DNA from 2 places in the Pseudomonas sp. LS_2 genome. Region 2 is predicted to be linked to the other one. Evidence: predicted binding sites of a transcription regulator. Region 2 holds the regulator's gene; the other holds the start of a gene.

Region 1 (4,324 bases), on a different contig from region 2:
GCCTTGCAGGAATTGGAAGGCGGCGACCTGGGCCCCGAGCAACTGGGCCTGGTGATCGCCCACTTCGGCGTGACCGTCGAGGTAGAGGCGCAGGAGGGCGAAAGCGCAGGCCAGGTGTTCCGCTGCCACCTGCGCGCCAACCTGCCGGCACTGGTGACCGGCGACCGCGTGGTGTGGCGTGCCGGCAACCAGGGCAATGGCGTGATCGTCGCGCAGATGCCGCGCAGTGCCGAGCTGTGCCGCCCGAACAACCATGGGCAACTCAAGCCGGTGGCGGCCAACGTCGACCTGATCGTGATCGTCTTTGCCCCGGCTCCAGAGCCACAGGCCAACCTGATCGACCGCTATCTGGTTGCCGCCGAGCACGCAGGCATCCGCCCGCTGCTGCTGCTGAACAAGGCCGACCTCATCAACGACGCCAATGCCGCCACGCTCAATGCGCTGCTGGCGGTGTACCGCGAGCTCGGCTACCCGCTGCTGGAAGTGTCAGCGCACCATGGCGATGGCATGCAGCGCTTGCAGCAGACCCTCGATGGGCACATCAGTGTATTCGTCGGGCAGTCGGGGGTGGGCAAGTCGTCGCTGGTCAACAGCCTGCTGCCCGATGCGCAAAGCCGGGTCGGCGACCTGTCGGAGTGGTCCGGCCAGGGTACTCACACCACCACCACGGCGCGGCTGTACCATTTCCCCAATGGCGGCGACCTGATCGACTCGCCGGGCATTCGCGAGTTCGGCTTGGCGCATGTCAGCCGCGACGACGTGGAGGCGGGGTTCGTCGAGTTCCGCGACCTGCTCGGCACCTGTCGTTTTCGCGACTGCAAGCATGATCGCGAGCCGGGTTGTGCGCTGCTCAAGGCGTTGGATGAAGGGCGGGTATCGGCACAGCGGATGCACAGCTATCGCTCGATCGTGGCGAGCCTGACGCAAGACACCTACTGACGAGTGCGATCCCTTCAGGAGCGGGCTTGTCCGCGACCACCGGCAAGGCCGGTGCCATGCACCGCAGTGCCTGGTTCGCGGACAAGCCCGCTCCTACAGGGTATGGCCTCAGTTTTCCTTGGGCTCGTCCATCTTCAAGACACCCTCTTCGAAGATGTTCAGCTTCTGGCGCAGCTCACGCGGCTGCATCGGCTGCGAACCGTCGGTCGGCGCCGTTGACGCGCCGGGTGGCGCATCGACGGGCGCCGCCGGGTTGGCCGGTGCTTCGGGCGCGCCCTGCTCGCCTTCGATATCGCGCTGGGCCTTCTTGGTCAGGACGATGATATCGATACGACGGTTCACCGGGTTGAGCGGGTTCTCGCGGTCGAACAGCGACGACGAGGCATAACCCACTACCCGCGCCACCTGCCCGTCCGGGTAGCCACCAGCGACCAGCGCACGGCGCGCGGCGTTGGCGCGGTTGGCCGACAGCTCCCAGTTGCCGTAGTCGCCGGTGCCGGAGTAAGGCTTGGCATCGGTATGGCCACTGACGCTGATCTTGTTCGGCACCGCCTTGATGGTGTCGGCCATGGCCAGCAGGATGTCTTCGAAATAGGGTTTCAAGCGCGCACTGCCCAGGTCGAACATGGGTCGGTTCTCGGCATCCATGATCTGGATGCGCAGGCCGTCCTGGGTAATCTCGAACAGGATCTGGTCCTTGAACTTCTGCAGCTCAGGGTTTTCCTCGACCTTGTTCTGCAACTCTTGCAGCAGCAGGTTCAAGCGCTCCTGCTCGACCTGCTCGGCCATGTTCTCGATCCGGTCCTTGTCCAGCTGGATGCTGGTGTCAGGGGTGGGCTCGGCCTTTTCTTCCGGGTTGATGGTCTTTTCCGGCGCCAGCTCAGGCGAGCCGCCCAGGTCGATGACATAGGGCGTGCCACTTTCCGTGAAGCCGATCGGGTCCTTGAAGTAGCCGGCAATGGCGATCTTCTGCTCGGGCGTGGCGGTGGAAAGCAGCCACAGCACGAGGAAGAACGCCATCATCGCCGTGGCGAAGTCGGCAAAGGCGATCTTCCAGGAACCGCCGTGGTGGCCGTCGCCATAGCGCTTGACGCGCTTGACGATGATGGGCTGATTGTTCTCCATGGCTTAGCGACCGCGAACCGCTTGTTCCAGTTCGGCGAAGCTGGGGCGGTGCGCCGGGTACAGCACCTTGCGCCCGAACTCCACGGCCAGCGATGGCGGCATGCCGGAAGCCGACGCCACCAGCGAGGCCTTGATCGCCTCGTAGACGTTCAGCTCTTCCTTGGCATCGTGGCGCAGCGAGGTGGACAGCGGGCCGAAGAAACCGTAGGCCGCAAGAATACCGAGGAAGGTACCCACCAGTGCAGCGCCGACGTGCAGGCCGATGGACTTCTGGTCGCCCTCGCCCAGCGAGGCCATGGTGATCACGATACCCAATACCGCCGCCACGATACCGAAGCCCGGCAGGGCGTCGGACACGGCGGTCACGGCGTGGGATGGGTGCTCGAGCTCTTCCTTGAGGCTCATCAGTTCCATGTCGAACAGGCCTTCCAGCTCGTGGGGCGCCATGTTGCCGGTGGACATGATGCGCAGGTAGTCGCAGACGAACGCCGTCATGCGCTCGTCGCCGATCACCGCAGGGTACTTGGCGAAGATCGGGCTGGCCGCGGGGTCTTCGATATCCCCCTCGATGGCCATCATGCCTTCGCGACGGCTCTTGTTGAGGATCTCGTAGATCAGGCCCAGCACTTCCAGATAGAAGGTGTGCGTGAAGCGGGTGCCGAACATCTTCAGGGACTTCTTGAATACATGCATGGTCATGTATCCAGGGTTCGCCTGAAGGAATGCACCGAAGGCCGCACCGCCGATGATCAGAACTTCGTAGGGCTGGATCAGTGCCGCGATCTTGCCGTGGGAGAGCACATATCCGCCGAGCACGCTCGCGAATACGACGATGATGCCGATAATTTTAGCCATAGGTTCAAAGCACTTGCTGTCGTGGTCGGGGTCGGGGTGCGGAAGCTGTCAAACACTTCTTCTACTTATCGGCAGAACTGCGCCAGACTATAGCCACGAATCGCGAAAAGCCAGTTTGGACTGATGTCAAAATGCCAATTGAAACCAAGCTACCCGCTCAGACACCCTCCTCCCTCGATGCCTGGGTAAAGCTGCTCGACGGTGTTCGCGTACCGGTTCCCAAGGAAAGCTACGACAGCGTCATGGCGGCCATCAGGGACAGCCGCAGCTCCCTGCGCGACATCGCCGAGCTGATGCAGGACAGCCCGTCGCTGGTGTTGTGCGTGATGCGCGAGGCCAACCACCCGGCCAACGCCAGCCAGGCCCAACCCGCCGAGAGCCTGGAAGTGGCCCTCAACCGCCTGGGCCTGACGCGCATCGCCGAGATGCTCGGACGTCTGCCGGTAATGCCCGGGGACGATTTCCCGCCGGTACTGCGCCAGTTCCTGCTGATCAGCCAGCATGCCACGCAACAGGCCAACGGCCTGTTCGCCAGCCGCCTGGCGCGTCTCTGGCAGGAAATCCACTGGGGCAGCCTGCTGTTCCTCTCCCCGCTCTGGGCCATGGCCCTGGCCTACCCCAAACTGCTCGATGCCTGGGAACTGCGGGTCATCCACAAGGGCGAAGAAGCGGCGCAGGTGGAGCACGAACTGTTCGGCGTGCGCGTCATGCAGTTGTGCCAGGTTGTTGCAGAGCACTGGCGCCTGCCCGGCTGGGTGACCCAGGGCTACCGCCTGCTGCTCGAAGAACGCGAGCAACTGGCCCAGGTACTGCTGATCGCCCGCGAACAGGATGCCCTCACCCAGCAACACCTGCTGGACGAAGCACCGGCCCTGCGCCGCTGGTTCAACCAGCCACCCAACACCGTGCTGCTGGCCAACGGCTTGGCGCTGTCGGCCCAGGTAGGCTGGGACAACCCGCACCTGCTGCGCTGGCAGTTGCTCACTGCGTTGTACCTGCAAACCTCGCTGGATGACGTGCAGCAGCAGGTGCACCAACAGGCCGCCGCCAGCGCCCGCCACCACGCACGGCACGCCTTGTTCCACCCCGCCGAAGCGCTTATCTGGCCGTGGAACCAGCGCCGCCCGCACCCCGACATGCTCACCCCGCCGCCGCCACCGCCGCACGACCTGGAGCGCTGGCGGGCACTGTGCGGCGAACTGCTGGCCCAGCCCAGCCCGTTCAGCAATGCGGTGCACCTGGCAACCCAGGCGCGCATGGCCCTGCAAGCCTGCGGCCTGACCCGTATCATGCTGTTGATGGTCGACCGCCAGCAGGACTGCCTGCGCGTACAACAAACCACCGGCGTGCCACGTGAAGCCGCCGCCCTGGTACTGCCGCTTGCCGAGAGCAAGCTCTTGCAGCG
Region 2 (4,324 bases):
GCGGGCGCCTCGGCAACGACCGCATCGCTGGAAAACTTGCCCTTGCCGTGCAACTGGTCGAGCAGCGCTTCGAACTCGTTTTCGGTGATGTGTTCGCCCGCAGCACCCGCCGGTGCGGCGGTACCGGCGGCGGCGGCGACCCCAGGCAACGCGTCGACGGCGAAGGTGCCCTTGCCGTGCAACTGGTCAAGCAGCGCCTCGAACTCGGCATCGGTGATTTCATCACCTGCCGGTGCAGCCACGCTGGTCTCGGGCTGGGTAGCGGTGATCTCGGCAGAGAACTGGCCTTTGCCGTGCAACTGGTCGAGCAACGACTCGAATTCGGCGTCGGTGATTTCGTCACCGCCACCGCTGGTGACTTCGCCTTGCAGCTGCTGGGCAGCCTCGGCCTCGGCCTTGACCGCATCGAGCGAGTCGAGCAGTTGTTCGAATTCGGTGTCGGTGATATCGGCCTCGGCAGCAGGTGCCTCAACCGCGGCAACCGGTTCGGCGACTGCGACTGGCGCATCGTTGCCAGCGGGCTCTGCCAGGCGAGACAGCGCCGCCAGAAGCTCCGGCGTGGCCGGGGTGATGTCGGTGCGCTCGCGGACCTGGCCGAACATGCTGTTCACCGTATCCAGTGCCTCGAGCACCACATCCATCAGTTCCGCATCGACCCGGCGCTCCCCTTTGCGCAGGATGTCGAACACGTTCTCTGCGATATGGCAGCACTCCACCAGCTCGTTGAGCTGGAGGAAGCCGGCGCCCCCTTTTACAGTGTGAAAACCGCGGAAGATCGCATTGAGCAGGTCGGCATCGTCGGGCCGGCTTTCCAGCTCGACCAGTTGCTCGGACAGTTGCTCAAGGATTTCGCCGGCTTCTACCAGGAAATCCTGGAGGATTTCTTCATCGGCGCCGAAGCTCATTAAACGTGCTCCCTAAAAACCCAGGCTGGACAGCAGATCGTCGACATCGTCCTGACTGGACACGACGTCTTCACGCTTATCGGCATGAATCTGCGGACCTTCACCCCGAGTCGGATGTTTTTCTTGATCTTTTTCAGCACGCAACTGCTGGTGGTCATGTTCGATACCGGCAAAGCGGTCGACTTGACTGGCCATGAGCACGAGCTTGAGCAGATTTTTTTCGACTTCGGTCACCAGCGCGGTGACGCGCTTGATGACCTGGCCGGTCAGGTCCTGATAGTCCTGAGCCAGCAAGATATCGTTGAGATGGCTGGCGACGTCGCGGTTGCCCTCGGCACTGCGCGCCAGGAAAACGTCGACGCGCTTGGCCAGCTCACGGAACTCCGGCGCTGCCACTTCCCGGCGCATGAAGCGCTGCCAGTCGGCCGACAGGGCCTGGGCCTCGCTCGCCAGGTCGTTGAGCACCGGGGTGCTCTGCTCGACCAGGTCCATGGTGCGATTGGCCGCGTTCTCGGTCAGCCGCACCACATAGGACAGGCGTTCGGTAGCGTCGGTGATCTGCGACACCTCCTCGGCCTGCGGCATGTGCGGGTCGATCTGGAAGTTGACGATGGCACTGTGCAGCTCACGGGTGAGCTTGCCGACTTCCTGGTACAGGCCACGGTCGCGGGTCTGGTTGAGCTGGTGGATCAGTTGCACCGCGTCGCCGAACTGGCCGCGCTCCAGGCTCTGCACCAGTTCTTCGGCATGCTTCTTGAGGGTCGACTCGAACTCCCCCAGAGAATCGTTCTTGGATTCCATAGCGCCCCCTGACGTGGCTCAGCCGTTGACGCGCTCGAAGATCTTCTCGATCTTTTCTTTCAGCGCCAAGGCAGTGAACGGCTTGACCACGTAGCCGTTGACGCCGGCCTGGGCCGCTTCGATGATCTGCTCGCGCTTGGCCTCAGCGGTCACCATCAGCACCGGCAGGTGCTTGAGGCGTTCGTCGGCGCGTACCGCGCGCAGCAGGTCGATGCCAGTCATGCCAGGCATGTTCCAGTCGGTCACGAGGAAGTCGAAGGGCTCGCTGTTGAGCATCGGCAGTGCCGTGTTGCCATCATCGGCCTCTTTGACGTTGGTGAAGCCCAGGTCACGCAACAGGTTCTTGATGATCCGCCGCATCGTCGAGAAGTCGTCAACGATGAGGATTTTCATATCTTTGTTCAATTAGACCTCCAAGCAGTCTTTAACGCGCTCGGCGCCGAGCGCGCGCTCAATCAATTCGGTACAACCTGCAACGACTGCAATGAAACCTTCGCTCAACGCGCCCGCCATTCCCCAAGGCGGCTGCGCAGGCGTGCCGCGCACTGGCTGTGCAACTGGCTGACCCGTGACTCGCTGACCCCCAGCACCTCACCGATCTCCTTGAGGTTCAGCTCCTCGTCGTAGTACAGCGACAGTACCAGGCGCTCGCGCTCCGGCAGGTTGGCAATCGCCTCTGCCAGGGCCGACTGGAAGCGCTCGTCTTCCAGATCACGCGAAGGTTCCAGCTGGCCGCTGGCACCGTCCTCGTGCAGCCCTTCATGTTCACCGTCCTGCAACAGGTCGTCGAAACTGAACAGGCGGCTGCCCAAGGTATCGTTCAAAATCCCGTAGTAATCATCGAGACTCAATTGGAGTTCGGCAGCAACCTCGTGATCTTTAGCGTCACGACCCGTTCTGGCCTCGACGCTGCGCATCGCGTCACTGACCATGCGCGTGTTGCGGTGCACCGAACGCGGCGCCCAATCGCCCTTGCGCACCTCGTCAAGCATCGCGCCGCGGATGCGGATGCCGGCATAGGTCTCGAAGCTGGCGCCCTTGCTGGCGTCGTATTTGTTGGCCACTTCCAGCAAACCGATCATGCCGGCCTGGATCAGGTCCTCGACCTGCACGTTGGCCGGCAGGCGCGCCAGCAGGTGGTAGGCGATACGCTTGACCAGCGGCGCATAGCGCTCGATCAGCTCGTACTGGGCATCCTTGGACGCCTTGCTGTACATCTTGAAACCGCTCGAACTCATAGCACCGGCCCTGCGCTGGTGGGTTGCACCAGGCGTTCGACGAAGAACTCAAGGTGACCGCGCGGATTGGCTGGCAGCGGCCAGCTGTCGACCTTCTGCGCGATGGCCTTGAAGGCCAGGGCGCACTTGGAACGCGGGAAGGCTTCGTACACTGCCCGCTGCTTCTGCACCGCCTTGCGCACGCATTCGTCGTATGGCACCGCGCCGACGTACTGCAGGGCCACGTCGAGGAAACGGTCGGTGACCTTGGTCAGCTTGGCGAACAGGTTGCGCCCTTCCTGCGGGCTTTGCGCCATGTTGGCCAGCACGCGGAAACGGTTCATGCCGTAGTCGCGGTTGAGCAGCTTGATCAGCGCGTAGGCGTCGGTGATCGAGGTGGGCTCGTCACATACCACCAGCAGCACTTCCTGGGCGGCGCGGACGAAACTGACCACTGAGTCACCAATACCCGCAGCGGTGTCGATCACCAGTACGTCGAGGTTGTCGCCGATCTCGCTGAAGGCTTGGATCAACCCGGCATGCTGGGCCGGAGCCAGGTGCACCATGCTCTGGGTGCCAGAGGCCGCCGGCACGATACGTACCCCGCCAGGGCCTTGCAGGAGTACATCGCGCAGCTCGCAACGGCCTTCGATGACGTCGGCCAGGGTGCGCTTGGGTGTCAGGCCCAGCAGCACGTCGACGTTGGCCAGGCCCAGGTCGGCATCCAGCAACATGACCCGGCGGCCGAGTTCGGCCAATGCCAGGGACAGGTTCACTGAAACGTTGGTCTTGCCGACGCCACCTTTGCCACCGGTCACGGCGATCACCTGTACGGGATGCATGCTACCCATTTCTGTTCTTTACCTTGTTTCGCGTGGAACCAGTCCACTTGAAGGGTCTTGCCCGGTACCTAGGGTCGGTAGTGAAACCGCCTGCGCGATGATCCTGCTGCGTTGAAAGCAGGACCTCCGCTCGGCGACTTTTCGTACACACCCTTCCGCCACTCATGGTTCAACCCGCACGCTTGCCGGGGTTGTGGTAGAGGTCAGCGAACATGTCGGCCATGGCTTCTTCGCTGGGGTCTTCCTGCAACTGCACGCTCACTGCCCGGCTTACCAGCTGGTGCTTGCGCGGCAGCTGCAGGTCGTCAGGGATGCGTGGTCCATCGGTCAGGTAGGCAACCGGCAGTTGATGACTGATGGCCAGACTCAGCACTTCGCCGAGGCTGCCCGTTTCGTCGAGTTTGGTCAGGATGCAACCGGCCAGCCCGCAGCGCTTGTAGCTGTGGTAGGCAGCGGTGAGCACCTGCTTCTGGCTGGTGGTGGCCAGTACCAGGTAGTTCTTGGCGGCGATGCCGCGGCTGGCGAGGCTCTCCAGCTGCATGCGCAGGGCCGGGTCGCT

The links. Region 2 encodes FliA, which starts transcription of late flagellar genes. Its sites were predicted from a motif close to CTAAAGTTTNNNNNNNNNNNGCCGNTAA; they were not measured.
Region 1: motA (flagellar motor stator protein MotA) is a predicted target of FliA. The motif match lies at 2,985-3,012, and genes of this name have one in related genera.

The regions. Positions count from the first base shown of each region.
Region 1 covers NZ_JAVAYC010000001.1:300,314-304,637, reverse strand. The annotation lists gene rsgA (small ribosomal subunit biogenesis GTPase RsgA) at 1-939, shown strand, start outside; gene motB (flagellar motor protein MotB) at 1,048-2,064, opposite strand; gene motA (flagellar motor stator protein MotA) at 2,068-2,919, opposite strand; gene RAC97_RS01340 (HDOD domain-containing protein) at 3,051-4,324, shown strand, end outside.
Region 2 covers NZ_JAVAYC010000024.1:7,662-11,985, reverse strand. The annotation lists gene RAC97_RS19200 (chemotaxis protein CheA) at 1-905, opposite strand, end outside; gene RAC97_RS19195 (protein phosphatase CheZ) at 918-1,706, opposite strand; gene RAC97_RS19190 (chemotaxis response regulator CheY) at 1,725-2,099, opposite strand; gene fliA (RNA polymerase sigma factor FliA) at 2,204-2,944, opposite strand; gene fleN (flagellar synthesis regulator FleN) at 2,941-3,774, opposite strand; gene flhF (flagellar biosynthesis protein FlhF) at 3,935-4,324, opposite strand, start outside.